DNA from 4 places in the Gracilibacillus sp. D59 genome. Region 1 is predicted to be linked to each of the others. Evidence: riboswitches for the same ligand, from Rfam matches in the RefSeq annotation. Region 1 holds a riboswitch; each other region holds the start of a gene.

Evidence for each region. Region 1 has a riboswitch for thiamine pyrophosphate ahead of tenA (thiaminase II). Riboswitches for the same ligand answer to the same signal wherever they lie in the genome.
Region 2: another riboswitch for thiamine pyrophosphate. It lies ahead of ACTWP4_RS19420 (ABC transporter substrate-binding protein); the one in region 1 lies ahead of tenA (thiaminase II).
Region 3: another riboswitch for thiamine pyrophosphate. It lies ahead of ACTWP4_RS18995 (DUF561 domain-containing protein); the one in region 1 lies ahead of tenA (thiaminase II).
Region 4: another riboswitch for thiamine pyrophosphate. It lies ahead of tenA (thiaminase II); the one in region 1 lies ahead of tenA (thiaminase II).

The regions. Positions count from the first base shown of each region.
Region 1 covers NZ_JBQQCK010000003.1:251,799-259,606, forward strand. Annotated here, with positions in the region: gene brnQ (branched-chain amino acid transport system II carrier protein) at 1-1,204, opposite strand, end outside; gene ACTWP4_RS07435 (oligosaccharide MFS transporter) at 1,928-3,184, opposite strand; gene ACTWP4_RS07440 (glycoside hydrolase family 43 protein) at 3,181-4,188, opposite strand; gene ACTWP4_RS07445 (DinB family protein) at 4,613-5,116, shown strand; TPP riboswitch at 5,180-5,277, shown strand; gene tenA (thiaminase II) at 5,406-6,089, shown strand; gene ACTWP4_RS07455 (acetylornithine deacetylase) at 6,089-7,360, shown strand; partial or broken gene ACTWP4_RS07460 (short chain dehydrogenase) at 7,502-7,666, shown strand.
Region 2 covers NZ_JBQQCK010000014.1:91,651-99,458, reverse strand. Annotated here, with positions in the region: gene ACTWP4_RS19460 (arsenic transporter) at 1-476, shown strand, start outside; gene arsC (arsenate reductase (thioredoxin)) at 496-915, shown strand; gene ACTWP4_RS19450 (DUF4362 domain-containing protein) at 1,072-2,049, shown strand; gene wrbA (NAD(P)H:quinone oxidoreductase) at 2,208-2,807, shown strand; gene ACTWP4_RS19440 (cell wall hydrolase) at 3,141-3,581, shown strand; gene ACTWP4_RS19435 (hypothetical protein) at 3,634-3,954, opposite strand; gene ACTWP4_RS19430 (DUF421 domain-containing protein) at 4,168-4,842, opposite strand; gene ACTWP4_RS19425 (hypothetical protein) at 5,016-5,171, opposite strand; TPP riboswitch at 5,344-5,453, shown strand; gene ACTWP4_RS19420 (ABC transporter substrate-binding protein) at 5,538-6,512, shown strand; gene ACTWP4_RS19415 (thiamine-binding protein) at 6,526-6,819, shown strand; gene ACTWP4_RS19410 (ABC transporter permease) at 6,877-7,632, shown strand; gene ACTWP4_RS19405 (ABC transporter ATP-binding protein) at 7,632-7,808, shown strand, end outside.
Region 3 covers NZ_JBQQCK010000013.1:131,399-139,206, reverse strand. Annotated here, with positions in the region: gene ACTWP4_RS19025 (YtxH domain-containing protein) at 1-226, opposite strand, end outside; gene ACTWP4_RS19020 (HIT family protein) at 297-716, opposite strand; gene ACTWP4_RS19015 (ABC transporter ATP-binding protein) at 1,195-1,941, shown strand; gene ACTWP4_RS19010 (ABC transporter permease) at 1,934-3,166, shown strand; gene ACTWP4_RS19005 (M20 metallopeptidase family protein) at 3,805-4,971, opposite strand; gene ACTWP4_RS19000 (ferritin-like domain-containing protein) at 5,272-5,715, opposite strand; TPP riboswitch at 5,857-5,953, shown strand; gene ACTWP4_RS18995 (DUF561 domain-containing protein) at 6,040-6,654, shown strand; gene thiO (glycine oxidase ThiO) at 6,647-7,759, shown strand; gene thiS (sulfur carrier protein ThiS) at 7,775-7,808, shown strand, end outside.
Region 4 covers NZ_JBQQCK010000004.1:63,548-71,355, reverse strand. Annotated here, with positions in the region: gene ACTWP4_RS08715 (iron-containing alcohol dehydrogenase) at 1-507, opposite strand, end outside; gene ACTWP4_RS08710 (organic hydroperoxide resistance protein) at 755-1,174, shown strand; gene ACTWP4_RS08705 (hypothetical protein) at 1,377-1,691, opposite strand; gene ACTWP4_RS08700 (CynX/NimT family MFS transporter) at 1,927-3,120, opposite strand; gene lepB (signal peptidase I) at 3,269-3,817, shown strand; TPP riboswitch at 3,876-3,983, shown strand; gene tenA (thiaminase II) at 4,093-4,782, shown strand; gene thiD (bifunctional hydroxymethylpyrimidine kinase/phosphomethylpyrimidine kinase) at 4,784-5,608, shown strand; gene thiM (hydroxyethylthiazole kinase) at 5,605-6,390, shown strand; gene thiE (thiamine phosphate synthase) at 6,395-7,045, shown strand; gene ACTWP4_RS08670 (type 1 glutamine amidotransferase domain-containing protein) at 7,106-7,630, shown strand.

The DNA.
Region 1 (7,808 bases):
CATTAACCACTTGTATGTTTATCCCCGCTGCATTCAAGCCATCAAACAGAGCTATAATAAATGTACATAATATGCTTATTTGATAAACTTCTTTCCTTCCTTTGAAAAGCGGGTGTAAGAAGGTTAAAATCATTAAGCACATCGCTAATGGATAAAGCATAGATAAGACTGGTATCGAAAATTCGATAATAGTAGATAGTCCAAAGTTTGAAATAACCGCACTAAACAAAGTAAAAATTATCGCCCATACTTTATATGAGACGTTTGGCACAATTTTATGAAAGTAGGATGCACAAGACGTAATTAAGCCGATACTTGTAGTTAAACATGCAGCTACCACAATAAATCCAAGAATTATTTTTCCATATGAACCAAAATAGAATGCAGATGTCGCCGCTAAAATCGCACCGCCATTATCCAAATAGCCAATGCCATTTACACTGATCGCGCCGAGATAGGCTAGCGATGAGTAGACAATAGCTAAAAGCGCTGCAGCAATTAGTGCAGCTTTCATAGTAGAAACTAAGAGCTTTTTTTTCGATACAGAGCCTTGGTCTTTCATGGTATTAATAATGATAATTCCGAAGACGAATGCTGCGAGTACATCCATGGTTAAATACCCTTCTTGAAAGCCTTTGAAGAAACTGTTTACCGTGTAGCCTTCTGTCGGCTCTTGAATGGCACCAATCGGATTAAAGAAGGCTGCTAAGATTAATAACGTAATAACAATTAACAAAAGCGGTGTTAGTATTTTCCCGATAATATCGACGAGCTTCTTAGATTGCAACGAGAAATATAGAGATAAACCAAAGAATATGATGGTAAAGATCAGCAATGACCAATTGCTCGATTTATCCTCCAAAAACGGAAGAATTCCCATTTCATAAGCAACTGTATTAGTTCTTGGCAATGCAAATAATGGTCCGATTGTTAAATACAAAGCAACAGTAAAAATGAGACCGTACAATGGATGAACTTGACTTGCAAGTGATTGCAAATTACTTTTGCCTGAAATGCCTAATGCTAAGACAGCAAGTACAGGCAATCCGACGCCGGTAATGATAAAACCTAAGTTTGCTAAAAATAGATTTTCCCCTGCAGCTTGCCCTAATTGTGGTGGGAAAATTAAGTTTCCTGCCCCAAAAAATAGAGCAAATAACATAAAACCTACTGTGATGACACTTACTGAATTACGTGATGACATACTAAACCTCCGTTAATTATTATGTAAAATGCCATACAAGGCATTGTGGTTGTGTCGACATGCTTCGTCAAAAAATACAGAATATCATGTAATCATTTGAAAAGCAATACATATTAATATCTGTTTTATAGGTAAATATTAGGGCGGAAGATATATAGAGTTGATAGAGAAGCGCTAGAAGTTGATAGAGAAGCGCTAGAAGTTAATAGAGAAGCGCTTGAAGTTGATAGAGAAGCGCATGAAGTTGATAGAGAAACGCCTAAAGTTGATAGAGAAGCGCTTGAAGTTGATAGAGAAGCGTTTGAAGTTGATAGAGAAGCGTTTGAAGTTGATAGAGAAGCGTTTGAAGTTAATAGAGAAACGCATGAAGTTGATAGAGAAACGCTTGAAGTTGATAGAGAAGCGTTTGAAGTTGATAGAGAAACGCTTGAAGTTGATAGAGAAGCGTTTGAAGTTGATAGAGAAGCGCTAGAAGTTGATAGAGAAACGCCTAAAGTTGATAGAGAAGCACTTGAAGTTGATAGAGAAACGTCTGAAGTTAATAGTAGATCCGAACTGTTGAAATTCTTACGTGACATTTTCAATTTATGTTCGAATATAAAAATAATGAAAGCTATCGCCAGATTCTTATGACAATAGCATAAGTGTTCAAAGCCCAAAAGGCTGCCAGACCTACCTGAACTAGGTGGCCTGGCACTTTCATTTCAGTTATTGTTCTAATCACTATGCAGCAGATAGATTTTTTCTGGTATCTGTATAATGTCTTTCACTTTTCATGATCAAAGCTCCAACAATAACAAAGGCTAGAATGATAAACGCCAGCACGACATATCCATTCTGGAAGCCAAGAATATTGTATAAGTAACCCATTACAAAAGAGAAGATAGAGATTCCAACCTGTTTCGCGAAATTAAATCCTAGCATATATACGGTAGCTGATAAACGAACATCAAATACACCCGTAATATATTTCATAATAGAAACAAGCATTAAAGGCATCTCAATAGCAGCTAGTAATCTCCAAGTTGCTAACATCCATATTTCTGTGAAGAATGCTGACCCAATTACACGGATAAACAATACAATTCCAGCTAGAATCAGACCATTTTTAGCACCAATTTTATTGATAAACCATGGCGCTAAAACCATAAATCCAGCTTCAAGGAATACTTGTACAGAAGCAATTCGACTAAAAACAAGCTCACCTCTCGATGCATCATTGAAAAAGCTTGCAAAATAATTGGGGAACTGTTGATCAAATACATCAAACATTGTTGCGATACCGATCATCATAATACAAAATCCCCAGAAGCTTCGATTTCTAAATACATTTAAAATATTTTCTTTTGTTACTGGTGTTTCTTCCTCTTCTGAAGCTTCTGGTGCATCAACGTTCGCTTCTTCTTCTTTTCTTACACGAAGCGTCCATAAAAGAATACCAAGAATTACTGCTGATACTGTACAAGCCCAGAAAATGCTGTATGGGTTACGAACAAACATAATACCACCGATAAATGCTGCCGTACCACCTGCGAGTGAACCAAATAAACGCACATGTCCATATTCATACTTGTTTGCACGTGTGGAACGCTCGATATATGCCTCTACGACTCCAACACCGCCATTTAAACATAAACTTAAATAGGCCCCACCAACAATTGCACCAAAGATTGCATTAATTTGCAGCAGTGGGAGAAAAGCAAACTGAACAAATGGTCCAATAAATAAAAGACATAAAACAACAAAACCAAATAAATATTTTTTCAGTCCTAGTTTATCTTGAATGATTCCATAAATCGGTTCCAAAACTAGAGCAGTAATCGCCATAGCGGAGAATACTAATCCGGAAATACTCGTATCAAGATGAGCAGTTTTATTTAACCAAAAAGGTAAAAAGGCGAATATTAGCGCCCATATCATGAAATAGAAGTAATACATACCTCCGAAATTCCAAAATTTTAGCTGTTTTAAATTGTTCATTGTTGTCTACTCCTTTTTAAAACTTCAGGTGTTTGTGGTGTCCATCTATCATCTGGAACAGGTTTACCGAAAACAGGATCTCCATTTGCATCCCATTCGATTTTTTGTGCTCTTGCTTGACGATTTGGTTCATAGAGCGGGTCTCCAACCAAATGAGTATAGTTGCGAGCGTGGTAAACTAAAATTGTATCTTTTCCGTCTTCAGATTCTGTAAAACAGTTATGCCCTGGACCATACTGACTGTTTTCGGGACAACTTTGGAAAACTGGTTCTTGGTTTTTTGTCCATGACTTCGGATTCAGAAGATCGTCATTCTTATTAGCAGTTAGTAGTCCCATGCAATAATCGACACCAGTGGCACTTCCTGAAAAGGTTATGAACACCTTTTCATTCTTGATTAAAACAGCTGGTCCTTCATTTACCCAAAATCCTTTTATCTCCCATGGAAGTTCAGGTTTTGATAACATGACTGGTTCTGTTTTTAATGTCCACGGATTTTCCATTTTTGCAATATATAGGTTTGAATGCCCTTTAATATCCAAGTCTTGTTGTGCCCATACGTAATACTGCTCATCATGATGGAAGAAGGTTGTCGCATCTAATGCGAACGTTGACATGCCAGTTTTTACTTCACCTTTTTCAATCCAAGTTCCCTCCATTGGATTTTTTGAGGCGTTTTCAAGAACATACATTCTATGATTGAACGTATCGTCATCAATATTTGTATCAGGTGCAGCAGCGAAATAGATATACCATTTACCATTGGCACGATGAATTTCAGGTGCCCAAATTAATTCGCTCAATGGACCGCTTTCATGTTTCCACCAAATAGCAATTTCTTCTGCATCATGTAAGTCATTTAGTGTTCTTGCTCTCCTAAGTACGATACGATCATATAAAGGGTGGGACCCTGTAAAATAGTAATAACCGTCCGAATGTTTATACACAAAAGGATCAGCACGTTGTAATACGATTGGATTCATTATGTCTTCTTTCATATGTATACACCTCTATTAACTATGTTTTTCTTACTTACATTAAGGAATATTACTACTTATACGTATAAGTGTCAAACAAAAATATTGAAAAAGTTATTTAATTCATATGATAGATTAAGAGAAAAATGATCGATGTTAGCTAGATGGAATTGTTGAAATAAAGGTTTTGTAAGCTTTTATCACTTGTTTTGCTTTTTTGGGGAATATAGTATGATAAGTTTTTTGTTTTAAATTTGTATGGATTCATTGAAAACGCTTTATAAAATATGTACGAACAAAAATTTGTGGGGTATGGGTGTATACTTGAATATAAGTGCAAGAATCATTTAAATCTTTAAAGTGAAATAGTTTTGGAATATTATGTTAACATAGATTTAATAGGTGTTTACTAGGGCTAGGCAACAATTAGTAACGAAAAAGGAGATTTTAAATGGAGAAAATTGAACAACTAATTCAAGAATTTGAACAGTTTAATGATTGGGTTCGATCTCTAACGAAAATAGAGGATGACCTTTTCTTTGAACCTATTAAAAAAGGAAAATGGTCTCCCGCTGAAATTATTAGTCATATTACTTATTGGGACCGTTACATGTTACAAGATTTAATACCAAAAATGACATCGGGAGCAAATGTCGAAAGTGCTGCATTTGACGTCATCAATCAACCAGCTTCTGAATATGCTTTATCTGGTGTTAAAAAGCAGCAACTATTAAAGGAACAAATCGACGCCAGGAGTCAATTAGTCAAAGTGTTAAAGGGAAAATCAGAGGAAGAATTTTTTGCTGCATATACGTTAAATGGGGAAGAGATAGACCGATATTCAGGTTATCCTCATTCACTCTTCAATTATATAAGTGCTTTTGTTTGGCATGATAACCACCATAAAGAGCAGATAGAAGCGTTTTTGAGCGACAAGAATGAAACAATACTATGACTAGCTTCGTTTGATTTTCCAAATATTAGCTAGTACACTAAAATATGAAACTAAATAATTCAATCATTCGACTAGGGGAGCATGTAGATGCTGAGAGAGGAATTCGACCCTTTGAACCTGATCTAGTTAAAACTAGCGTAGGGAAGTGGAATGGGTAGTCATATAGATTTTGATTAGTCTATATATTATTAGACCCATCTCCTTTCCTTGGTGATGGGTTTTTGTTATGTCATTGTTAGGAGTTACAATCATTTTTATTCGCAATTACAAAAAATAAGGAGAGTGCTAAATGAGTAGATTGTTTACAGAGCGTCTATGGAGAAGAGTGGAACCTATTTGGAATACGTATCTTGAACATCCGTTTGTTAAGGGATTGGGTGATGGTACATTAGAACAGGAGAAGTTCAAACATTGGTTAAAGCAAGACTATGTCTATCTGATTGATTATGCAAGACTTTTTGCAATAGGAAGTGCTAAAGCAGAAGACTTAGAGAAGATGACGACCTTTGCCAAGCTGTTACATGGCGTATTAGATGTGGAGATGGATTTACACCGTAAGTTTGCGGCAGAATTCGGTATATCTAAAGAAGAACTTGAGGCAACAGAACCGTCTGCGATTACAACAGCATACACGAGCTATATGTTGAACTTATCTCAGCGTGGAGGTGTGGAAAATGTCGTTGCATCAGTACTGGCATGTGAATGGAGCTACAATTTTATCGGGAAATCTCTAGCGAAATTACCAGGTGCCTTAGATGATGATAATTTTTATAGTAGCTGGGTGGAAATGTATAGTTCCAATGAGTTTACAGAATTAGCTGAAGAGACAAAACAGTTGATGAATCAGATTGCGGAAGGAAAGCAGGAACAAGAGTTAGCTAGACTTAAGGAAATTGTGGTGAGGACTAGTCAGCTTGAATATATGTTTTGGGATATGGTCGAAAATAAAGAAGATTGGCCGGTGAATATATGATGAATGATCCTGAAATAACCCATTTAGCAAATCTTGTAGAGGAACGAAAAGACGAATTAAAGCAAATTCTATCTGATCTTATAAGTTTTCCAACAGTGAGTCCGCCTGCTAGAAATACGTCTGAAATTCAGGCGTATATAGCTGAGTATTTAGAAGGATTAGACTTTCAAACCGAACGTTGGGATGTATTTCCGAATGATCCTAACCTTGTCGGTATTAAGAAAGGGATGCAATCTGAATCATACAATAGTCTGATCATTAACGGGCATATTGATGTGGCTGAGGTTGGTGATGATTCCAGTTGGACAGTACCTCCTTTTTCTCTCACTGAAAAAGCTGGATTTCTGTATGGTCGTGGTGTCTCCGATATGAAGGGAGCCATTGCTTGTACTCTATTCGCAGTAAAGCTGTTACATGAAGAAGGGATAAACTTAAAAGGTGATTTACAGATCCAGACGGTAATCGGTGAGGAAGTTGGTGAGGCAGGTACACTTTCTTGTATTGAAAAAGGATATAATGCTGATTTTGCACTAGTTGTTGATGGTAGTAATCGCGAAATCCATGGTCAAGGTGGTGTGATTACGGGATGGATAACGGTTAAAAGTAAACAAGTTTATCATGATGCAATGCGTGCTGAATTAAATGACACAGGTAAAGGTGCTAGTGCAATCGAAAAAATGACCAAAATTATCGATAGCTTGCGTGCGTTGGAACAGGAGTGGGCGGAAACCAAACAGTATCCAGGATTTAAAAAAGGTACGACTACCATTAATCCGGCGGTCATTGAAGGTGGACGCCACCCGGCATTTGTAGCGGATCAATGTCGTCTTTGGATTACAGTTCATTTTTATCCTGGTGAAGATTATCAAGAGGTTGCAGAAGAAATAGAGTCGTACCTGACACAATCTGTTGAAAACGATCCGTGGTTTCAAGACAATCCACTTCTTTTTGAATGGGGCGGGAAATCCATGATAGTGGACCGAGGTGAAGTTTTTCCATCTGCTAAGATAGATCCAGAGCATCCAGCTATGAAGCTTCTGCAACAATCACACTTCACTGTCGAACAGGAAACAACTACTATTGGTATGTCGAAAACGGTGACAGATGCGGGTTGGTTCGGTGATGCTGGAATTCCGACGGCTATTTACGGCCCAGGAAAATTAAATGAAGCACATTCTGTTGATGAAAAAATAGAATGGGATGAATTAATTACGTTTACGAAGACATTGCTAACGTTTATTTCATCTTGGTGTAATGCAAAGAAACAGTAGGATACTAGAGGTATCAACCCATCTGGGGTGGTACCTTTTTTGGTAATGTAGCGACTGATAATGGAATAATTTGGTATCTTATCACAGTCACAACAGGGAGCATCACACTTTTGAGATTAAAGTGAGCTTAAACCTGAACTAAATGAAATAGCGATAAATAGTAAACTGAAGGGTCAAGTCAAACTAGTATTAATTGGACAACATTACATAAATGAAGGCGGAAATTTTACCTTAACGACCGGCATTATGATGGATGACCCTATTTTAAATAGTAGTTCAGCAGCGATGGCTAATGGTGCGGTTGCTAGTTAAAATGTTGAGATATATCCTGAATTCTTAAGAACAGCTTTAAGTAATTTACCTCAAAGAACAGAACACCTTGTAGTAAATCAATAGCATGTGAATTTTTGTAAGTAACGGGAAGTTATCTTCAAGAAGAAAATGCATG
Region 2 (7,808 bases), on a different contig from region 1:
CGACAGAAGTAGTTAAAGGAGCACCATGGGAAATTGTTTTCTTCTCTATCGGTATGTATGTCGTTGTCTACGGTCTTCGTAATGCCGGACTTACCGACGTCTTGGCAGGACTTATTCAGTGGAGTGCGGATCAAGGGTTATTCAGTGCTACTGTTGCCATGGGCTTTATCGCTGCCATTCTATCTTCAGTCATGAATAATATGCCAACTGTAATGATTGATGCACTGGCGATCGCTGAGACAAATACTTCTGGTGTCATACGAGAAGCTCTGATATATGCAAATGTGATCGGTTCTGACTTAGGTCCAAAAATCACACCGATTGGTTCATTGGCAACTCTTTTATGGTTGCATGTATTATCGCAAAAAGGTGTGAAAATTTCTTGGGGTACTTATTTCAAGACAGGGATTATTCTCACTATCCCCATTTTATTTATTACGTTAGTGGGCTTATATCTGACATTGTTATTATTCTAATTTATAGGAGGAATTCAAAATGACGAAAAAAACTATTTACTTTTTATGTACAGGTAATTCTTGCCGCAGTCAAATTGCTGAAGGCTGGGGAAAAAAATATTTAGGTGACGGCTGGAACGTATACAGCGCTGGAATTGAAACACATGGATTAAATCCAAATGCGGTCAAAGCGATGAAAGAAGTAGATATTGATATTTCCAATCAGACATCTGATAAAATTGACATGGAAATTCTACGTAATGCTGATATGGTTGTTACTTTATGTGGGGATGCACGTGATAAGTGTCCGGTCATTCCATCTGGTGTTCGAAATGAACACTGGGGATTCGATGATCCGGCCAAAGCAGAAGGAACAGACGAAGAAAAATGGTCTGTCTTCCAGCAAGTGCGTGATGAAATTGGAAAACGGATTAAACGTTTTGCAGAAACAGGAGAATAAATAGTGAAAAGAATGGACTTTTGAATTTTAGTCCATTTTTTTTGTTTAGTGTTATCAAGGTGCTAAGTGTCCGTGTCATAATAGGCATTTTAACATCACAAGTGTAACCTTTTTTTTAGAAAAACGACTAATAGAAAAAGGGAGGCGATGTGGAGGATGAAATATTTTCTTGGTATTATCTTGATATTATTGTTAACCGCCTGTGGTACATCTCTTGATAATGGGAATAAAACACAAGGAGATTCAAGTAATGAAGGGCATAATGAGATGGAGGGGTATGTGGCAAGTGTAGAAGATAATCGTGTATTAGTTGTCGAGAACCGATTGGATCCAACAGTTACTGAGTTTGATCCACAGCAACATGACGAGGCAGGAAATGCGATTTATTTTAGTCTCGAAGAAATAGAAGATAGTATGACTAATTCACTAATCAGAGGCGAAAAAATTCAAGTTACCCATGGTGCAGTGGCGGAATCCTATCCTGGGCAAAGTAGTGCCGTTGCCATAAAAAGAATAGTTGACGAAGACCATGATGTAGTAATAAAGCTTGATCAAACACTAAATTTAATGGTACTGGAACAATTTATACAACAAGTAGAAAAAAGTGAAGATGCTATTATGCGAGTTGTCCAATATACGACAGAAGGCGATCCGGTTTTTAACAATTATATGTTCGAAAATGGAGAACATAGTATAAAAGTGGATGCAACCCAAGATAACTTTGGTGTGGCTGAAACAATAAGAGACGTATCTTGTCCACAATTAGAATATTATTTAATAGATAATCAAAACATAATGTTCGAACTGACAGGTTGTGACAATGAGGGTGGAGCATTAGCGATCGCGAGTCTTCCTATTGCAGATATCATTGTTCCTGAAGATATTTACCATCGTATCGAAGTCATCGTAAATGATGAAGTCGTATTGGATTCAAACGATAAAAATGAAATAGGAGAGATAATTACAAAAATTCGTGAAGGTACACCACAATCAGTGATGACGATGACTATGATGGCACCAGAAGGAGAAATCAAATTGTATGGCAAAAATGGAACCATTCAATTTGATTATCAAAAGGCAGGAAATGTGATCCGTTATAATACATTTGTAGAGGCTGGTTTAACATTTGACTAAACATGGGGAATACTCCATGTTTTTTACTAAGCACAAATATCTTGAAATCGAGATAAACGTATGATAAATTGTATTTATCTCAGTATCGAGATAAATACATATATTATCTCAGACTGGGAAAATATAAAGTATCAAAGAAGCAAAGGAGTTTTACAAATATGGTAAAAGTTGCAGTAGTTTATTACAGTTCAACAGGTATAAACTATCAATTAGCGAATTGGGCAGCAGAAGCAATAAAAGAAGCAGGAGCGGAAGTGAAAGTAGTACGCGTTGCTGAGACAGCACCGGAAGAAGCAATCGCACAAAATCCAGGCTGGAAAAAACATGTAGAAGAAACTAAAGATGTCCCTGTAGCAACGACTGAAGATCTAGAATGGGCGGATGCTATTATTTTTAGCACTCCAACACGTTTTGGAAATGTAGCATCACAAATGAAACAATTCATCGATACACAAGGTGGTTTATGGGCGTCTGGTAAGACAGTAAACAAAGTAGTAAGTGCAATGTCATCTGCTTCTAATCCACACGGTGGACAAGAAGCAACAGTTTTAAGCCTTTATACATCTATGATGCACTGGGGGGCAATCATCGTTCCTCCAGGATATTCTGATGATTCATTATTTGCAGCTGGCGGTAATCCATATGGGACAAGTGTTACGCAAAGCCAGGAAGATGGTTCCATGGTAGAAGATGTTCAAGCAGCAGTTAAACATCAAGCAAAACGTGTCGTCGAAGTAGCAAATAAAATTCATGGATAAGACTAGGTAAGAATTTTAAAATAAATCCTTTTAAATAATAGAGAGAGTAGCAATAATTTTTTTGTTACTCTCTTTTTTTACATATTCGCCCCCGAAATCTCCTCATATCAGTGACACCGTATATTCCAATGGCTGTAGATGGCGGAACATATTAAACTCCACCATGTAAAAAATCCAAATAGAAGTATGAAGAACTGAAGCGAACACCTAAAAATCCGACTTGATCTTAGCTATGAATTCTTGCGAAATGGTCCAAGCCCAAACAGATAAGAATTACGAAAATCTTACATTTTTCAAAGATTTTTTCATACAATTCTTTTAGAGGTGATAATAGTGACAAGAGTATCATATAACGAAAGTGACATTAATTTAATAGCAAGAATGTTGAGGGCAGAAGCCATTGCTGAAGGGCGACTAGGGATGCTCATGGTTGGGAATGTTATTGTAAATCGGGCAAAAGCTGATTGTTTAGATTTTAAGGATGTAAGGACTATACGTGATGTAATTTTTCAAGTTCAAGGTGGAAATTATTCTTTTGAAGCAGTACAAAAAGGTAGTTTATTTTATAGACCAGCAAGAGAAGTGGAGAAAAGGTTAGCACGACAAGTTGTAAAGTATTGGAGAAAACATCCTTCTAAATATTCTCTTTGGTATTTTAATCCGTATGCTGAATGTCCACCTACATGGTATGGTCAACCATTTGCAGGACAATATAAACAACATTGTTATTATGAACCACAGGCTAATACATGCGGAAGTGCTTATAGATTTTAACAAATACACAATACATTGGGGGGATTTTGATCGTTATCGATCAACACTCCCTTTAGTCTACTAGTAATATATATGTAGATACACTGAAAACGAAGAGTGTAGATAAAAGTAAAAACGAGAAATATTCTTTTTTTTCGATAACTAACATTTCAATAACCCGAACAGAATTAGATAATCCTAAAGAAAATAGCATAGCAAAAAGTAATAAAGTCGGAGAATCAGTTGACGGATTTGAACTTACTAACCCCGTAATAGATATCAATAACACTCGAACTGCAAAATAAATCGTTAAAACACTAAAAATAATGTCTATAGCTAAAAATAACTTATTTCTCTCTAAATACTTTTTTTGAATCTTTTCTCCTATTTTCATTTTCAGCCCTCCTTATAGCCATGTATACGATTAAATTAAGCTGTCATAAGCATAATCTCTTCTGTCAATATTTTAACATAATATTCCAAAAAGTTGAAATTAATCCATAAAAAAGACGAACATTTAATGACCGTCAGTTGAACTCATGCATCTGTTAGATAAAGTAAAATTGTTAACAATTTCAAATTTTTTCTTTTATTGTAGTCGTACGGTTTAAATAACCTGTACAAAAAGACCTTCCCCTTGAAGCCATTCAGCTATGAAAACATCTTTGTAGTCAGTAATATTATAAGTGTTTAATTGTGATTTCAGCCAAGATTCATCAAAGCCCAAATCAATGATTTCGTCCCATAAAACTTCTCCGTCTCTTATCAAAGTGATTGGTACGGAAACTACTTGTGAAGGCATATTAAAATCTTCCTGAGTCGTTTTTTGATACTTTGACTTTTTTAAAATACTAAGCGATCCGTTTGCCTCTAAATAGCAAAAGGCGACTTCACGAATAGAAAAGGTTTCACTTTGTCGAAGTAAATTTTGTAATTGATTTAAATTCATTCGATTTTTCTTTAATGCTTCACGATCAACAATTCCATTTTTGATAAGAGCAGAAGGTTTCCCTTCAACCAAACCTCTGATTGCAAGGAATTTTTGACTTAAATACTCAACGAAAAAAAGTAATCCTCCCCAAATACACATAGAATAAATAATATAAAGGACGCCTATTTTATGATCGTATAAAGCATTTCCAATTAATTCTCCTAAAACAATAGCTGCTATAAAAGTGAACGGGGAAATTTGATTAATGATTTTTTTTCCTACAAATTTCACTATGATAAACAAGAAAAAAAATCCAACTATAAGTTCAATTGTTAAGTACATAATTTTCATTTATATACAAACTCCACTTTTTTAAATTTGTTCAACCGATACTAGTAATATTTTGCATGATTTTCACCTGAATATGTATCGATATTACAAATCAATCAGATAGGTGCTTTAAACCTTTTCTGTAAAAAAATCGATATCATCATTCTTTGATTCAATCTACTTCATTAGCTTTGTTACTTTTCTATGTTATTCTTCTTGTTTATGTTCAAAGCAATATATAAAAGTAAACCAAACGCTCCTCTACCAAGCAATACCAGACCGAATTCTCCAATTAGTAATAAGACATAAGTTACAATCATACCAAGTAATACATATAAAAATACTTGCATTTAAATATCCTCCTTACCAAAACTTTAATATTTCTTCTTCCACAATACTGCAATGTAATTAGAGTGTTGGAAATAGCTATTGTCGGTTGGAGAATTTGGTATGTTAATTAGTAGGGTTAATAAAACTTGATCAAAAGTACGAATTATGTCAAAGTAGAAGGTAGTAATAGAATAATGAATGTAGGGGGACCGGTGTTGCCGGTTGAGACTGTATCCGTAAGATGCTGACCCTTAGAACCTGATCTGGTTAGCACCAGCGTAGGGAACATATGAGATAATAGTATCTATATGCGCCCTAGGCAATTCGTCTAGGGCGCTTTCTTATATGTTCCTCTAAAAAGATAATATAAATAGGGGGATTTCATCATGAAAAAATTTTTAATTGCAATCATAGGTTTGTTTATTTTGGCAGGATGTGGGAATGAAGAAAAGACACAAGAAGAATTAGAGAAAGTTACCTTAGTATTAGATTGGACGCCAAACACTAATCACACCGGACTTTATGTAGCCGAATCAAAAGGATATTTTAAAGAAGAGGGCCTTGATGTGGAAATTGTCATGCCAGGTGAAGCGGGGGCAGATCAAACTGTAGCTTCTGGCCAGGCAGAATTTGGTATTAGTTATCAGGAACAGGTAACAGAAGCACGTACTCAAGATATACCACTCGTTTCGATTGCTGCAGTTATTCAGCACAATACTTCCGGTTTTGCTGCACCAGTGGAAAAAGGAATCACATCACCTGCTGATTTTGCAGGGAAAACGTATGGTGGTTGGGGTGCTCCTGTTGAATCTGCAGTTATCGATGCGTTAATGAAACAAGAAGGTGCATCTGTAGAGGATGTAGAAATCGTAAATATGGGAAATACCGACTTTTTTACAGCAGTTGAACGTGATGTTGACTTTGCCTGGATTTATTATGGCTGGACAGGAATCGAAGCCGAACTTCGAGGAAAAGAAATTGATATGATGTATCTCACGGACTATTCGGAAAAACTAGATTATTATACGCCAGTTATTACAACAAATGAAGAGATGATTGAACAAAACCCGGAAACCATTGAAAAATTTATGGCTGCAGTAAGTCGCGGCTATCAAGATGCAATTGATCATCCAAGTGAAGCTGCTGATATCTTAGTTGATGCCGTACCAGATTTAGATGAAGAATTAGTCCATGCAAGCCAAGAATGGGTATCGCCAAAATATCAAGACGATGCAGACAGATGGGGCGAGCAATCAGCAGAGGTATGGAGTAATTATGCCGAATTCATGTTTAATAATGACTTGTTAGAGCGTGAACTAGACGTTGAAGCAGCGTTTACCAACGAATTTTTACCAGAATAATGGAGGGATCGCAATGGCTGAAGCATTAGTTAGTGTACAAATCATTCCAAAGACACCAAAAGGAGAAGATTCAATCCCTTTTGTTGATGAAGCAATCAAAATTATCGAACAAGCGGGGGTCAAATATCAAGTCAATCCATTAGAAACAACCATGGAAGGTGATCTTGTAGATTTATTATCTGTTATCGAAAAAATGAATCATCGTATGCATGAGTTAGATTGCCCAAGTGTTATCTCACAAGTTAAAATTTATTCTCATAAGAATCATAAAGCTTCTATGAGTGAATTGACCAAGAAATATCGTTAAATGGGAAAAAGCGGTCACTAAACAATAAAAAGTGGCCAGTAAATAGGAGCATGTTTTATGTTTAGAAAGTCATTTTTACCAGTCACAGTGATCATTAGTATTTTAATTATATGGGAAGTTTCCAGTCGCATCTTTGATATTCCGACCTGGGTCCTTCCTGCACCAACTGTTATTATTCAGGAAGCGATCAGCGGCTGGAATGACTACCAGCACCATATATTTTCGACAGTTTTGTTGACTGTTTGCGGACTAGCTATTGGTGTTAGTGTAGGGTTGATTATTGCGGTAGTCCTTCATGTTTTGCCCAAAATTCGAGAAGCACTATATCCACTGCTTATCATGTCACAAAATATTCCGATTATTGTGCTCGCACCACTGCTTGTTATTTGGTTCGGATTTGGTGTAACGCCGAAATTATTAATTATTACTTTAGTATGTTTTTTCCCAATCGTTGTATCTACCATAGATGGATTAAGGCATACAAACCCGGAATTAATTCATTACATGAAAATGGCTGGCGCTTCGAAAAAGCAAATTTTCATGAAGCTTGAATTGCCTCATGCGGTTCCACAAATGTTTTCCGGCTTAAAAATCTCAGCTACCTATAGTGTAATGGGTGCTGTAATATCTGAATGGTTAGGTGCCAATGAAGGAATTGGTGTATACATGACGTTGGCTTCATCATCGTTTCGAACTGACAGGGTATTTGTTGCCATTTTATTTATTATGATTTTATGTCTGATTTTTTTTGCGATTATCATTGCTGCTCAAAAAATCATATTAAAATGGCATCCGGGTAAGGAGGATCAATAATGAGTACACTAGAACTCGAGAAAATTACAAAAAGCTTCGGTGAACAGACGATTCTGGATAACCTGGATTTACAAGTGAATGATGGTGAATTCGTCTCCTTACTAGGACCGTCTGGAAGTGGGAAAAGTACAATTTTTCATCTAATCGGCGGGCTCTATCAAGCAGACCTTGGCACG
Region 3 (7,808 bases), on a different contig from region 1:
GGTCCTTAATTAAAGCTGCCCCCTCTTTTGATGTTTTACTAATTTGTTCTTTAAGGTCGACACCTTCTGTTCTCAAATGGTTAATATAGCGCATAGTCTCATCGCTTTTCACTTTAACGTCAGTGCGTAATTCTTTTCCCGCCTTAGGTGTACTTAAAAGTGTAGCAGCAGCGCTTACTAATCCTCCAGCTAAAAAGCCGATTAATAATGACTTACTGTTAATCATTCCGAACACTCCTTTCATATATATAACATTCTCTTTTTCGTTAAAAATCAAACCATATTTTTTAAAAAAGTTAAAGGTTTGTAGTTATCTTAGAAGCCAAATCAGCTAAATCATACTGATCTTCATGTGTGATCCAATTAGGCTGAAAACCATCAGTTTCATCATAACGAGGTATGAGGTGAATATGTAAATGGAAGACAGATTGCCCAGCGGCCTCCTCGTTATTATTAAGTATATTAATTCCAGCTGGTTGAAATGATTCTTTTAGAGCATTTGCAATTTTCGGTACTCGTGCAAACAGTTTAGCTGCAAGTGCATCATCTGTTTCATATATGTTTTTAGTATGTTTTTTAGGTATGACTAAGGTATGGCCTTTCGTCACTTGACTAATGTCAAGGAATGCGTAAACGTCTTCGTCTTCATACACTTTTGCAGAAGGGATGTCACCTGCCACAATTTTGCAAAAAATACAATCTTCATGTGTTCCCATTTATCGATCGCTCCTTCTATTGATAAGTCTTATTATGCAATAACATCTACTTATATGTCTAGAACTTTAGCACCATATTCATGGAGTGAACATCTTTCCAGTTAGTGGTGCTATTCGCTTTATATCTATTATACATTATTTTTAATCTACTTTAAAACGACAAAGGGAAAAAAATAGCAGGAGTGCTACAAAACGATATATCGTTCTGTAACACATCCTGCATGAAGGGGAGAAGTTGTTGCTTTATCCTCGAACCGGGGAAGATTCATGTCGGATAAAGTGAGTGATTATCAAATATAAAACAATTGTTGATCCATTGTTTTTATCACTAAATGAAAGGATCGATATAACACTTTTTCTTTACCCCTTCATCTAATAGTTTGCTCATTAATTTTTTCTTTATTCAATTAAATTTTGGTATAATGAATAGGAAATGGTAATACGTATAATGAAGTGAAAATAGAAGGGACGGTAAATGATGGAACCTTTACTACATATTAAAGATCTAGAAGGTGGATATACACATAAAAATGTCCTACATGGTATTTCATATGATGTGAAACAGAATGAAATTGTCGGATTGATCGGTTTAAATGGTGCAGGAAAAAGTACGACGATTAAACATGTGATCGGATTAATGCAAGCAAAGAAAGGAATTGTCTCTATCAAAGGGAAGACATTCCAAGAAGCACCTGAAAGTTATAGACAACATTTTTCTTATATCCCGGAAATGCCTGTTTTGTATGATGAGTTAACATTAGAAGAACATTTGCGGTTAACAGCTATGGCTTATGAGTTACCAGAAGAAGTGTATCAGGCCCGTGTCACACCTTTGTTAAAAGAATTTCGATTAGAAAAGAAGTTAAAATGGTTTCCGATCCATTTTTCCAAAGGGATGAGACAAAAGGTGATGATTATGTGTGCGTATCTGGTCGAACCTGATTTGTATATTGTGGACGAGCCTTTTGTCGGATTAGATCCACTTGGAATTCAATCCTATCTGCAATTAATGAATCAAATGAAAGAGCAAGGTGCAGGTGTATTAATGTCTACTCATATCTTGGCAACGGCAGAGCGTTATTGCGATCGTTTTGTTATTCTTCATGATGGCTTGATTCGTGCAAAAGGTACCCTGGAAGAATTAAGGGCTGCTTTTGACCGTCCAAAAGCAACATTAGATGATCTTTACATCCAATTAACGAAAGAAGCCGATCAATATGCTTAATGCACATCGATTATTTGTTGAACGTTTATCTGCACATATGAAAGAACTAAGCCGTTATTTACGCTATATAGTTACAGGTCATATCGTGATCGCTATGGTGTTTATTGTCTCGGCCATGTCTGTTTATTACCAGCGGTTTCTAGAGGATATTCCTGACTATTTTCCATCAGCCTGGGTAATCGCGATTGTATTAGGTGTGGTAACCGCACACAGTCCGATTCAGACATTGTTAAAGAGGGCGGATATTGTATTTCTAATTCCTGCTGAGTCTCAACTTTCTAGTTATTTTACGCGAACTTTAGTCTACAGTTTTGTAACCCAGATTTACTTATTTGTCCTAGCGATGGCTGCTGTTGCACCGTTATATATGGCTGTTTTTTCTGAAAACTCGTCTTATGGGTTATTGTTCGTCGTATTGCTTATTATTAAAGGATGGAGCTTAGTGGCGAATTGGTGGATGTTACGTATTCGCGATAAAAATATCAGAGTCATGGATAAAGTTGTCCGTTTCTCCTTAATTGTGACGTTAGTTTATTTTTTTCTTGCTCAGGAGATAATCTTTTTAGCGGTGGTTACTGTTTTGCTGATTGTTCTTTTTGCCACTAATTATCAAACAGCTAGGAAACATAAGGCGTTAAATTGGGATTTGCTAATCGAGAGTGATTATTTGCGAATGCGCTCCTTTTACCGATTAGCCAATATGTTTACAGATGTTCCACATTTGGAAACACAGGTAAAAAAGCGCCATTGGCTATCGCGTTTGTTGACAGGATCGCTTCCTTTTCAACAGAAACAGGCGTATCCTTATTTGTATCGCTTAACAACAGTTAGAAGCGGAGAATACCTAGGCATATATATAAGACTGCTTGTCATTGGCGGGTTACTGATTTACTTCGTACCCAATCCATGGCTAAAGCTTATTTTTGCCTTATTATTTATGTATATGATCTTTTTGCAAGTGATCCCATTATGGAAGCACCATGCAACATTAGTATGGTTAGATCTTTATCCAATTGCACAACAAGTAAGAGAACAAGCATTTATTAAATGGATGCAGCAATTGATTTTCGTTGTCGCCCTTGTCTTTATTTTATTTCTGATCATTATCGGCGAGTGGTTAATGGGCATATTGATGGCAATTGCAAGTCTTATGTTTATCTTATTTGGAATCCCGAATTATTTGACCAAGAAAATTGGTGAAAATAATGTAAACCCGTTTCAATAATTGAAACGGGTTTTTTCATAAGTAAAGAAAGCATATAATCCGCGGTATCGACGCATTTGTAAGCAGAGTAGCCATTTTGAAATAGCTTGTACAGGAAACCATCGCTGCGGCTGTCCACTTCCCTTTCCACGGGATTTTCGCCTAAGCTAACTTTGGTAAGCAAAGAGCGCTTACCAAAGTGGATCTTAGTCGAAAATCATTCCGTAGGAGTGGAAGTGGACGGCCTCCGCTATGAAACTGTTCTACAACGTTTGTGACTGCTAACTTCTCGAGCTTTCTTAACCTGTGTAATAAAATTGGAATGTCAGCGAGTACATTCATAGTAGAGCAATAATTAGCGTAGGCGTCCACTTCGACTCCTGTGGGATCAGCGTGATCTGAAGATCCACTTTTGTAAAGCGATCTTCTTTACAAAAGTTAGCTGAAGACACGCCCCACGGAAAGCGAAGTGGGCAAGCCGCAGCGGTTGTTACGCCTATTATTCATGTCAAAATAACTACTTTGGATAGGACCGGGTGGGCTTTCCCGGTTTTTCTTATACTGTTAATAGTCCGTAAAACCCCGTTGATGGAAGTTCTACTTTATCATTTGAGTGCTAGGAGAAGCGGGATCGGATGGCTTTGTGCGTCCGCATGGAGTTATCCATTTTCATTCAACGTAGCAGCAATCAACATTTTTGCCGCTATTTTCATGGCTCGCTCGTCAAAATCAAACATCGGGTGATGGTGAGGTACGAAGCCATTTTCGATTTGGGCTCCTGTAAAGAAATAGGCACCAGGTATTTCTTCTAAATAATAGGCAAAATCTTCACCTGTCATACTTGGTACAATCATTTCAGCCTTCTCTACTTCTTTCACCTGTTCGGCAGCAGCTAATACCTTTTCAGCATGCTCTGCATGGTTGACAACAGGTCTGTATCCGTAGGTATAATCAAAATCATAGGATACATCATAGCCAATACATGTGCCTTTTAGCACTTTTTCGATTTCCCCTTTTATAAAATGTTGTACGTCCGGATTAAAGGTGCGTACCGTTCCATCAATCATCGCTACATCTGGAATAACATTGTACGCATCACCTGCATGAAATTGTCCGATCGATAGTACAGCTGTTTCTAATGGATCAATCCGTCTTGAGACAATTTGTTGTAGATTCGTTACAAGTTGTGAACCAACTACAATCGGATCTTTCGTCTGGTGTGGAATTGCTCCATGACCACCTTTTCCTTTTATTTCAATGGTGAAGTGATCTGCTGCTGCCATAAAGTTCCCACGTGATGTTTGAACGAGACCATAGGGTGTATTTGTCCAGAGATGAGTGCCATAAATGACATCAACATTCTCTAACACGCCTGCTTCAATCATTGGCTTGGCACCACCAGGGGCAAGTTCTTCAGCATGCTGATGAATGAAAACTACTGTGCCAGCAAGTTCTTCTTGGTGGTTTTTTAATACTTTGGCAACGGCAAGTAATGTCGTCGTATGACCGTCGTGTCCACAAGCATGCATAACACCGTCATTTTTAGATTTGTATGGCACATCCTTTTCATCTTGAATCGGCAGTGCATCAAAGTCAGCGCGTAATGCAACGGTTTTACCAGGCTTAGCACCTTTTAAGGTGGCTACAACACCGTTACCCCCGATATTTGCTTGATAGGGAATGTCTAATATTTTATATTGTTCCTGAATAAATGCTGCTGTTTTATGTTCTTGAAAGGAAAGCTCCGGATATTGGTGTAAAAACCTGCGCATTTCCACCATTTCATTATATAAATCATCAATTTCCTCATATAAAGTGTTCATCATGTCCTCACCCCACAGAAGATTTTCTTTTTATCACGGTGCTAATCGTCCGCAAAATCCCTACTTCAATGTTTGAGTGAATCTAAGAAGCTAAATGGGGATAACGGATGTTCACACCCTGATAAATTTCGCTAACCATCAGTGGGAGTCAAAAATCCCCACTGATGGAAGTCTTACTTTATTATACCATAGATTCCTAGATTTTCGTTTTTGTAAGCAGGTGGATATTATAGAACAAAAAAACAACCTCCAAACAAATGGAAGTTGTTTTTTCTATATTAAAAAAAGGGGGGGGTTAGTGAATTATTGAAAGCTCTTGTCTGACAAAAGTCGCTCTGTTTCTTCTTTATGACTAGTTTCATCTGCAATAATATCTTCTAATTTCACAACTAGTTCGGTTAAACCAAGCTCATCTGCTTGTTGTTTTCTTTTTTCATAACGCTCAATTGTTTCTTTTTCAGCTTGATAAGTAGCTTCTAACAAATCTTTAACATCTGTTAGTTGTTCGACTTTTGCTGGTGTTGTAGTTGGAGTACCACCTAATGTTTTGATTTTGTCGGATAAATATAAAGCATGTCCAATCTCATCATTTATTTCATCTTCAAAAAATGGTTTCAAAAAGGAACGATATAATCCAGAAACAACGGATGCATGGTACGTATACATGATCGTTGCCGCATATTCATTTGCTAAATCCTCATTTAATCCATCAATTAAAGTTTGTAATTTTTCTTGATCTTGGGCCATTAACTTCAACATCCTTTCTTATTTATGTTTCCATTATATGTCTACCCTTATGGAGAAATATTAAACATATAAATCGGATTATTTTTTGTTGGCGAATGTTTAATCCTATGTTATCCTTTTCCTGTAAGTAAAAAAAATACGAATGAACACTAGGGGAGCCATTTGGCTGAGACGAATCTTCGGACCCTTTGAACCTGATCTGGTTAACACTAGCGGAGGGAAGTGGTAGAAAAGCGATAATTAATTGAAGCTTTCGATACATACCACTCGTCCATGCTGGATGGGTGGTTTTTTATTTCCTTTAGGTCAAAGGAGGTTGTACCAATGCAAGGAATTCACCTAATTTCCAATGGCAGATTGACAGAAAATGATTTGCAGTTTGTGCCAGAGAATATCGATAAGGTTGATTTTATTCACCTTCGGGAAAAGACTAAAACAGCAAAAGAAATAGTGGAAATGATTGATTTGTTGGTAGAATCAGGTGTACCAGCAGATCGGATCATTATCAATGACCGTGTAGATGTAGCATGGGTAAAAAAGTGTAAAGGAGTCCAGCTTGCATTTCATAGTATTCCAGTTGCAGATGTAAAAAACTCCTTCCCAATTCGTATCGGTAAGTCAGTACATTCCCTGGTCGAAGCCATCGCTGCGGAACAAAATGGCGCGGATTTTCTACTTTATGGCCATATTTTTCCAAGTAATTCTAAACAAGGCATCGAACCAAGAGGTGTAGCTGCGTTAACAGAACTTACCGAAAATGTTTCGATTCCTGTTATCGCCATTGGCGGAATTACCGAACTAAATATGAGCGAAGTACTGGATGCTGGTGCTAGCGGTGTGGCAATTATGTCAGGAGTATGGGATGCCGAAGATCCTACCAATGCATTGAAGTGTTACCGCAAAGTGTTCGACAAAAGGAAGGAGGGACATCTTGACTAAACGATTCGATCAAATCATTGTTGGCGGTGGAGTTATGGGAGCATCGATTGCCTATGAATTAAGTAAAAGAGGTTACCATGTACTACTGTTGGAAGAGAATATAATTGCTGGTGAGGCATCGAGTGCTGCAGCTGGCATGTTAGGCGTACAAATGGAGTTCGAACAGGACTCACCATTATTTCGCTTTGCCAAAGAAAGCCGTGACTTATATTCTCGTTTAGCAAAAGATTTACTGGAAGAGAGTGGTATAGATATTCAGTTAATCGAGAAGGGTGCATTGAAGTTAGTCTATCATCAAGATGAAATCGATGATCTCAAAAGAATTGCAAGTTTTCAAACACAACAAAAAGTGGAGGCAAAAGTGATTTCACCGGCAAGTATACCGGAAAAAGAACTTGCTACCGATTTTTATGCAGCTCTTTATTGTCCGACAGAAGGTCAAGTATCAGCGCCACATGTAACGAAAGCATTTGCGAAAGCTGCAGAACATTATGGTGCTGTGATTCAAGAACAGACGAAGGTGCAAGATATCCTGAGTGAAAACGGGAAAGTCAAAGGCGTGAAGACAGATGAAAAAGTGTACACCGCTGAAAGTGTCATCATGACTTGCGGTTTTAAGAGTTCTCATTTTTCTCGGTATGTTAATCAACTTACACCTGTGAAAGGCGAATGTCTGTCCGTTGTTACGGAAAAGCCTCTTATTCAATCGACCATTTTTACAGAAGGTTGTTATCTCGTTCCCAAAAGAGGTAATCGAATCATTATTGGCGCAACTTCAAAGCCAAACCAAACCGATAAAAACGTGAAAGTAGCAAGTGTTCTTCATTTGTTATCACGGGCCAAACAGATACTTCCGGCATTAAATCAGGCAACCATAGAAGAGGCCTGGGCAGGTGTACGTCCACTAACAAAAGATGGTCTTCCCTATTTAGGAGAAGTACCAGGTGTATCAGGATTATATGTCGCAACTGGCCATTACCGAAATGGTATATTGCTAGCACCGAGAACATCAACATTTCTAGCAGATATCGTCGAAGGGAAACAAGTCAATCAAACTTATTTGGAGGCGTTTTCGTTAAAGAGAGAAAGTATCATTTCAGTGTAGAAAGGAGGGCTGATATTGGAGATTATCGTGAATGGAGACCCGCTAAAAG
Region 4 (7,808 bases), on a different contig from region 1:
ATAGGTATAAGGACTGCCCCAACCATGCTTTTCATTTGTTTCCCAATTTGTAATGACAGATCCAGGATTCATTTCAGAACCTGTTGCTGCTAGTGTCAAAACAGTTCCGAATGGAAGTGCGTCGGTAGCATTCGCCTTCTTAGTTACAATATTCCAAATATCATCATTTGATTTGGCTCCTGCTGCAATTGCTTTTGTACAGTCAATGGTACTTCCACCACCAACAGCAAGGATGAAATCTATTTTTTCTTCTTTGCAAATGTCAATACCTTTACGTGCTGTGGTTACACGTGGGTTTGGTTCAACACCACTTAATTCAAATATCTTTTTATTTTCTTGCTTTAATATATCAATAACCCGATCGTATAATCCGTTTCGTTTAATACTTCCGCCGCCATAGACAACAAGAATATTATCGCCGTAACTTTGTAATTCTGTTTGTAAGTTCTCTAATTGCCCTTGACCGAAATATAACTTCGTCGGGTTATGAAAAATGAAATTTTGCATGCTTTTACCTCCTTGGAATCAACATCCACTATTAAATATGGCAATAATCTAAGTTTGTGTAAAGTATAATGCTTTTATGTTCTTTAAAGATAATAGTGTGTAACTAATACCGGTTGAAATCTGATGATTTTCTCCACTTTAATTAAAAGGAATGTTTAATAATTGAAGGAAAAGGAATAGTACTGGTAGAATAAATAATATAGAACAAAAAGCAAACGTTCTAATTTAATTTGAAGGAGTGGATAGAGTGAGTAACAAATTATTTACATCCAAAGCAACTGCACAAGGTGGCCGTGACGGTCATGTCAAATCAGATGATGGTTTAATTGATTTAAACCTGGTAAATCCAGCTGGTGATGGTGATGGAAAAGGCTCTAATCCAGAACAATTATTTGCTGCAGGTTATTCTGCATGCTATGACGGTGCTTTGAACTTAATGGCATCTAAACAAAAAAAAGATATTGATTCTTCTATTACGGCAGAAGTTAGCTTATTAAAAGATGAAGCTGACGGAGGATTCAAAATTGGTGTAGTACTTAACGTAGAAATCAAAGGCGTATCACAGGAAGAAGCAGAAGAACTAGCAAAACAAGCACATGACTTCTGCCCATACTCAAAAGCAACGAGAGGCAATATTGATGTAGAACTAAAAACAAAAGCTGTATAAATAATAGAAAGAGCACGGTTTTTTGGAAACCGTGCTCTTGTTATTAGATAAGAAAAACCCTTTTTTATTAAGAACGATTTTTAAAGTAATCAGTAAATGCGTGAATGAATTCAATTCCCTGGTACAACCAGACGCTCAATGCTGCAAGGGAAAATAGACCAATCATAAAGAATCTAAACCACATGATAATACCTCCTTCAAATTATTTTTGTGGAAGGGGTACGAATGTGATCAGATAATTAGATTGATAAAATACTGCATGCAAATAATGTCGTGCTACGAATGATTGTTGAAGAGAGTAAAGAATCAGGGATAATAGTAATATTCCAATCATTAATCGACCTTCATTAAAAATACCTTTGTCTGCCGATGAATCATGATAGTCAGCATCATAATAATAAGTCGCATGTAGTTCTTCGTTTAATTCAATGTTAAATACATTAGATTGATAATTTGATAGTGTGATAAAGTGAGAAATGGTTAACATTATCATGACAAAGATGAGGGATTTTCTCATAGCTACAACCATCTCCCTTTCTTATTACATACATCCAGTATACACCTGATATACAGAACGGTAAAGTTAAGTTCTTTATCACGGTACTAACCGTCTGAAAGACCACCACTTCAAGCTTCAAGTAACACAAGAATAAGGTTAGGGTTAATAGACGCTAACACCCTGATCATAGTCTCACTTTATATAATATGTTATTACTTTTTTATCCAAAATAGCACACGAAGAGCAAAACAGATTATAAAACTTTCTTATTTCTACTTGCTCCTAAACCGAAACCGGTCATAAGTAATGCAATAAATATGATCGTTAGAATAGAAGGCTGCCAATCGTTCGTGATATCAAAAATAAGACCAACAACAATTGGTCCAATTGATGCTAACAAGTAACCAAAAGATTGAGACATACCTGATAATTCAGCTGCTTGTCTTGCGTTAGTGGTTCTTAGTCCAAGTAAGGCTAATGCTAAACTAATGCTTGCCCCTAACATAATACCAATTAACGTAATCGCAATGGTGGATCCAATAATATCAGGCTCAAAATACAATATGCTATATCCGATAAGTCCAGACAAACCAAAAACTGCGACGACAGGCTGTTGATTTTTTAGTTTACTCGCGATAACAGGTGTGAAGAAGGTAGCAGGCAAACTAATGAATTGCATATATGCTACATACCATCCAGCAACTGATCCCGAAAACCCATTGGAAATCAAAATTTCAGCTAACCATGAGATCGTCACATAAAATAAAAAGGACTGTAACCCCATAAAACAGGTCACCTGCCAAGCAACAGGTGAACGCAATAATTTGACTGTGCTCGGTTCAAACAGTTCACTATCTTCTTGAAGGGGCGCTTTATTCATCGCCACTAACCAAGCAAAAATACCAATGATCGTTAATATGCTCCAACTAGCTAATGACCATTTCCAGCCGAGTCCAGCAGTTGTTGTTAATGGAACGCTTAACCCAGATCCTAATGCTGCAAAAATAGACATGGAAGTAGTATAAACACCGGTCATTAAACCAATCTTAGTAGGAAAATTACTTTTAATAAGACTTGGTAAAATGACATTAATGATGGCGATTCCCACACCAATTAATGTGGTCCCGATGAATAATAAAGTAATGGATGCAGTGGAACGAACCCAAATACCAATTAATAATGTTAAAAGACCGTAAAGTAATGCTTTTTCATTACTTGTTCGATTGGCAATTCTTGGAGCAATTGGTGACATAAAAGCAAAGGCTATGAGAGGTAGACTGGTTAAAAAGCCTGCGCTCCAATTATTGATGGATAAATCTTCACGGATTATTCCAATAATGGGCCCGACAGAAGTAATGGCGGGTCTTAAATTAAAGGCTAATAGAATAATTCCTGTAATAAAAAGAATAGTATAATACTTCTTTGCTAAATGTTGATCTGTTTTCATTTGTTCACCTTATTTCTATGGTATAATTAACAATTGCCATACAAAATATGCTAAAATAAGTAAGAAACTATCATTGGATTTAGCATTATAATAGAATAACATATATAAATCACAAGTAAAAGTTAAGTAAAGTGAAGGAAGGTCTATAATGGAGAATAAAGTCGTTAAAGAATTACTTTCATGGTTGAAGGCGTTGTTGGTTGCTATTATAATCGTACTCCTATGTCGGCACTTTTTGATTACACCTTCAGTTGTCAAAGGTGAATCGATGATGCCGAATTTAAAAGATGGAGACCGGATCATTTTGAGTAAGATAAGCAATATAGATCGTTTTGACGAAATTGCCTTCGAAGCACCAGATTCAAACGATAATTATGTGAAAAGGGTAATTGGCTTTCCTGGTGATACGATCGAGATGAGAGATGATAACCTGTATATTAATGGGGAACTTTATGAAGAATCATATCTTGATAAGTACAAATCTTTGCTTTCTGAAGGTCAAAAGCTTACAAATGATTTCACTCTTAAAGAATTAACAGGAAAAGAACGTGTTCCCGAAGGCAAAATATTTGTTTTAGGGGATAATCGAAGAGTTAGTAAAGATAGCCGTCAATTTGGGTTTGTTAATGAAGAAGCTATCATTGGAGATGTCAAAATGCGGATCTGGCCGATTGATTCATTTGGGATAATTAATTAGAGACGGGAAAACTTGACATTTCATCGTATCCATGTTTTATTGGTTATAACTTCATAATAAATTCCGCTAGGGGTGCTGCAAGAGCAGCTGAGATAAGAATCGATTTCTTGATCCCTTTGAACCTGAACTGGTTAAAACCAGCGTAGGAAAGTGGAGTCGGATGGTGTGTGAATACATGCACCTTTATTTTTTGATATGGATTATTCAAAGAGCCGCTCCGCTACCCGCGAGCGGCTTTTTTATGGAAATATATATTTTTTGTGGAGGCAGTAGACATGACATTTAGTCAAGAATTGCGAGTAGCGGCAAATGATATTTACCAAGGTATTTTTGAACACCCTTTTGTAGTGGGAATTGGTGAAGGGAACCTACACAAAGAAGCAATCATTCATTATGTAAAAGCAGATTTTGAGTACCTTAATGCGTTTATGAATATTTATGGTATTGCCATTACGAAAAGCACTACAAGAGAAGATATGACGTATTTTTATGAAAAAATCGGCTTCATCTTAAATAGTGAAATTCATCCACATCATAATTTGTGTCGTGTTGCAGGAGTGGACTATGATGAATTGCAAGGATATCCTCTGCCACCGACAGCTGATCATTATGTAGCACACATGAAAAGTGTAGCTCAGCAAGGAAGTATAGGTGAATTAATTGCAGCCTTGTTACCTTGTCCATGGACCTATTTGGAAATCGGACATTATTTAAAAGATAAATATCAACCGACAGAGCAACACCCTTTCTATGAATGGATTACATTTTACGCAAAAGAAGAAACAGCATCCGTTACGACTGAATTATGTGAACGTTTAGATAAGTGGGCAGAACAAGTAGGAGAAGGAGAAAAACAAAAAGCAAAATTAGCCTTTATGAAAAGCTGTCAGCTAGAGTATTTATTCTGGGAGATGGCATATAACGTTGAAGCATGGCCATTTTCATTAGATGGAAAGGGGAATTAAAATGCATAAAGTAGCGTCAGCACTAACAATAGCTGGAACCGATCCATCGGGTGGTGCCGGTATTCAAGCAGACTTGAAAGTGTTTCAGGAACGAGAAGTTTATGGTATGAGTGTGATTACCTCTGTAGTAGCGCAAAATACATTGGGAGTTCAAGATGTGCAACACTTGTCCATTGATTTTATTGAAAAGCAATTAGATGCTGTATTAACAGATATCCCACCGCAAGCAATCAAGACTGGGATGATCGCTACTGTCGATATGATGAAATTAATAGCAGAAAAACTAGCAAAAACGAACATTCCTTATGTTATTGATCCGGTTATGGTGGCGAAAAGCGGTGATTCCTTAATGGATGAAGCATCAAGACAAGTTATTCGTGATACGCTAATTCCTCTTGCTACAGTAGTAACACCCAATATACCGGAAGCGGAAATTTTAGTAGGTTTTGAGATTCATCATAATCAGGACGCAGAAAAAGCAGCGAAAGTGATTGTGGATGATTTAGGTGCAAAAGCAGCGGTTGTTAAAGGTGGCCACCTGCAAGGGGAAGCTGTGGATGTTTTATATGATGGTAAAAATCTTCATTATCTAAAGGCAGATCGTTTTGATACGAAACATACGCATGGAACAGGCTGTACCTTCTCCGCTGTCATCACTGCTGAACTGGCAAAAGGTAAGACAGTAAAAGACGCAGTGGCAATCGGAAAGGATTTTATTACAGATGCCATTCAGTATCCTTTAGAGCTAGGTCATGGCCATGGTCCGACAAATCATTGGGGATACAGATTAAAAGGTTTACCTCATAAAAGGGAGGCATTCAAGTGAGCCATTTAATTGAGGAGGTACGAAAGCAGCAACCATTGATTCATAATATTACAAATCAAGTAGTAATGAACTTCACAGCAAATGGACTATATGCTGTTGGTGCAGCACCTGTAATGGCGAATGCCAAAGAAGAGGTAGAAGAAATGGCGCAGATTGCAAGTGCTGTCGTATTAAATATTGGGACATTAACAAAAGAGCAAGTCGATGCGATGATTTTAGCAGGTAAAGCTGCCAATCGAGCAGGGGTACCTGTTGTGTTAGACCCGGTGGGTGTCGGTGCTACCACATTCCGAACAGATTCCGCTAAGCGAATCGTACAGGAAGTCAAGGTAACATGTATCAGAGGGAATGCAGGGGAAATTTCCAATTTAGCCGGAGTTGATGCTCAAGTTCGTGGTGTCGAAGGTTCAAGTAGTATCGATGTACAACAATTAGCAGAGTTAGCTTTTGATACATTACAAGTACCTCTTGCTATCACTGGGGAAAAAGACGTGGTTATCAACCAAGATGAACGAGTTATAATCTCCAATGGTCATCCACTTCTAACAAAAGTAACTGGTGCAGGGTGTTTATTATCAGCTGTTATTGCGTCCTTCTTATCGGTAAGTGAAAACGTGATAGAAGCTGTGACTAATGCACTTAGCTATTATGGAGTGGCAGCAGAAAATGCTGCAGAAATGCATACCTATCCAGGAAGTTTTCAAATAGCATTCTTGGATCAATTGTTTGTAGTAGATGGAGAAGAAGTCAACAAGAAAAAACAAATAACTAGGAGTTCTTAAAAGAATGAAACGTGATGTATTGCAAGTTTATTTTATACTCGGAAGTAATAATACGAAAGAAGATCCCTTATATGTACTAAGAGAAGCGTTAAAGGGTGGTATTACCCTTTTTCAGTTTCGCGAGAAAGGCCGAGGTGCTCTTGAAGGAGAAGCTAAAAAGCAATTAGCCATTCAAATGAAAGAGCTATGTCATCAATATCATGTCCCTTTTTTAGTCAATGATGATGTGGAATTAGCGCTGGAAATAGAGGCAGATGGTGTTCATGTAGGACAGGACGATATGTCGATAAATGAAGTGAGAAAAATTGTCCCTGCTAATTGGCTTGTTGGTGTGTCATCAACTAATGTAGAGGAAGCAGTTCAGGCAAAGAAAGACGGTGCTGACTATATTGGAGTAGGCCCAATTTATAGCACAAATACGAAAGAGGATGCGAAACAACCAATTGGGGCAAAAGGTTTACAGGAAATAAGAGAAAGAGTAGGAGATCTGCCGATTGTGGCGATTGGTGGTATCCGTTTAGGACACGTGATTCGACTGATGAAATCTGGTGCAGATGGAGTCTCAGTCATTTCAGCAATTAGCCAAGCCGAAAATCCTGAGACTACAGCAAGTACTTTTTTTAAGTACGCTAATTATTATACACGGGAGCAATGATTCGATAATGTGGGCTCACTTTTGATACACTAATAGTATTAAGGTGAAGGAGGTAATATTGTGCGTCTTGAAAATAAAAAAGTAATTGCTTTAGTAGACGAAGATTTTGAAGATTTGGAACTATGGTACCCTATTTTACGTTTGCGTGAAGAAGGTGCAACGGTTGATTTGGTAGGAAAAGAGGCTAATCAAAAATATATTGGAAAATATGGTGTTCCAGCAAATTCTGATTATGCTTTTTCCGATATAAATGCAGAAGATTATGATGGTATCCTAGTGCCGGGTGGATGGGCTCCTGATAAACTAAGAAGGTTCCCGGAAGTGCTAGAAATGGTACGTTATATGGATCAAGCGAAAAAGCCGATCGGCCAAATTTGTCATGCGGGATGGGTACTGGTTTCTGCTGGTATATTGCGTGGCAAAAAAGTAACTAGCACGCCAGGTATTAAAGATGACATGACGAATGCAGGTGGCTTGTGGAGTGATGAACCGGTCGTAACAGATGGACATATTATTTCCAGTCGTCGCCCACCGGATTTACCACCATATGTGAAAGCATATGCTGACTTCCTTGCCAATCAGTAAACAAACTTGATCTTACAGGGTTTTCCTTGTAAGATCTTTTTATAACTATGAGAATACATCAGTGCGAAGTAACTTTGGTGATTTTGTCTGGCTTTATATGAGTGATAACCACCAAATCTCTTGTGAGTGAGCAAAGATTTGTTGAATAAACCAAGATAATCGACAAATCTTCCGTGAG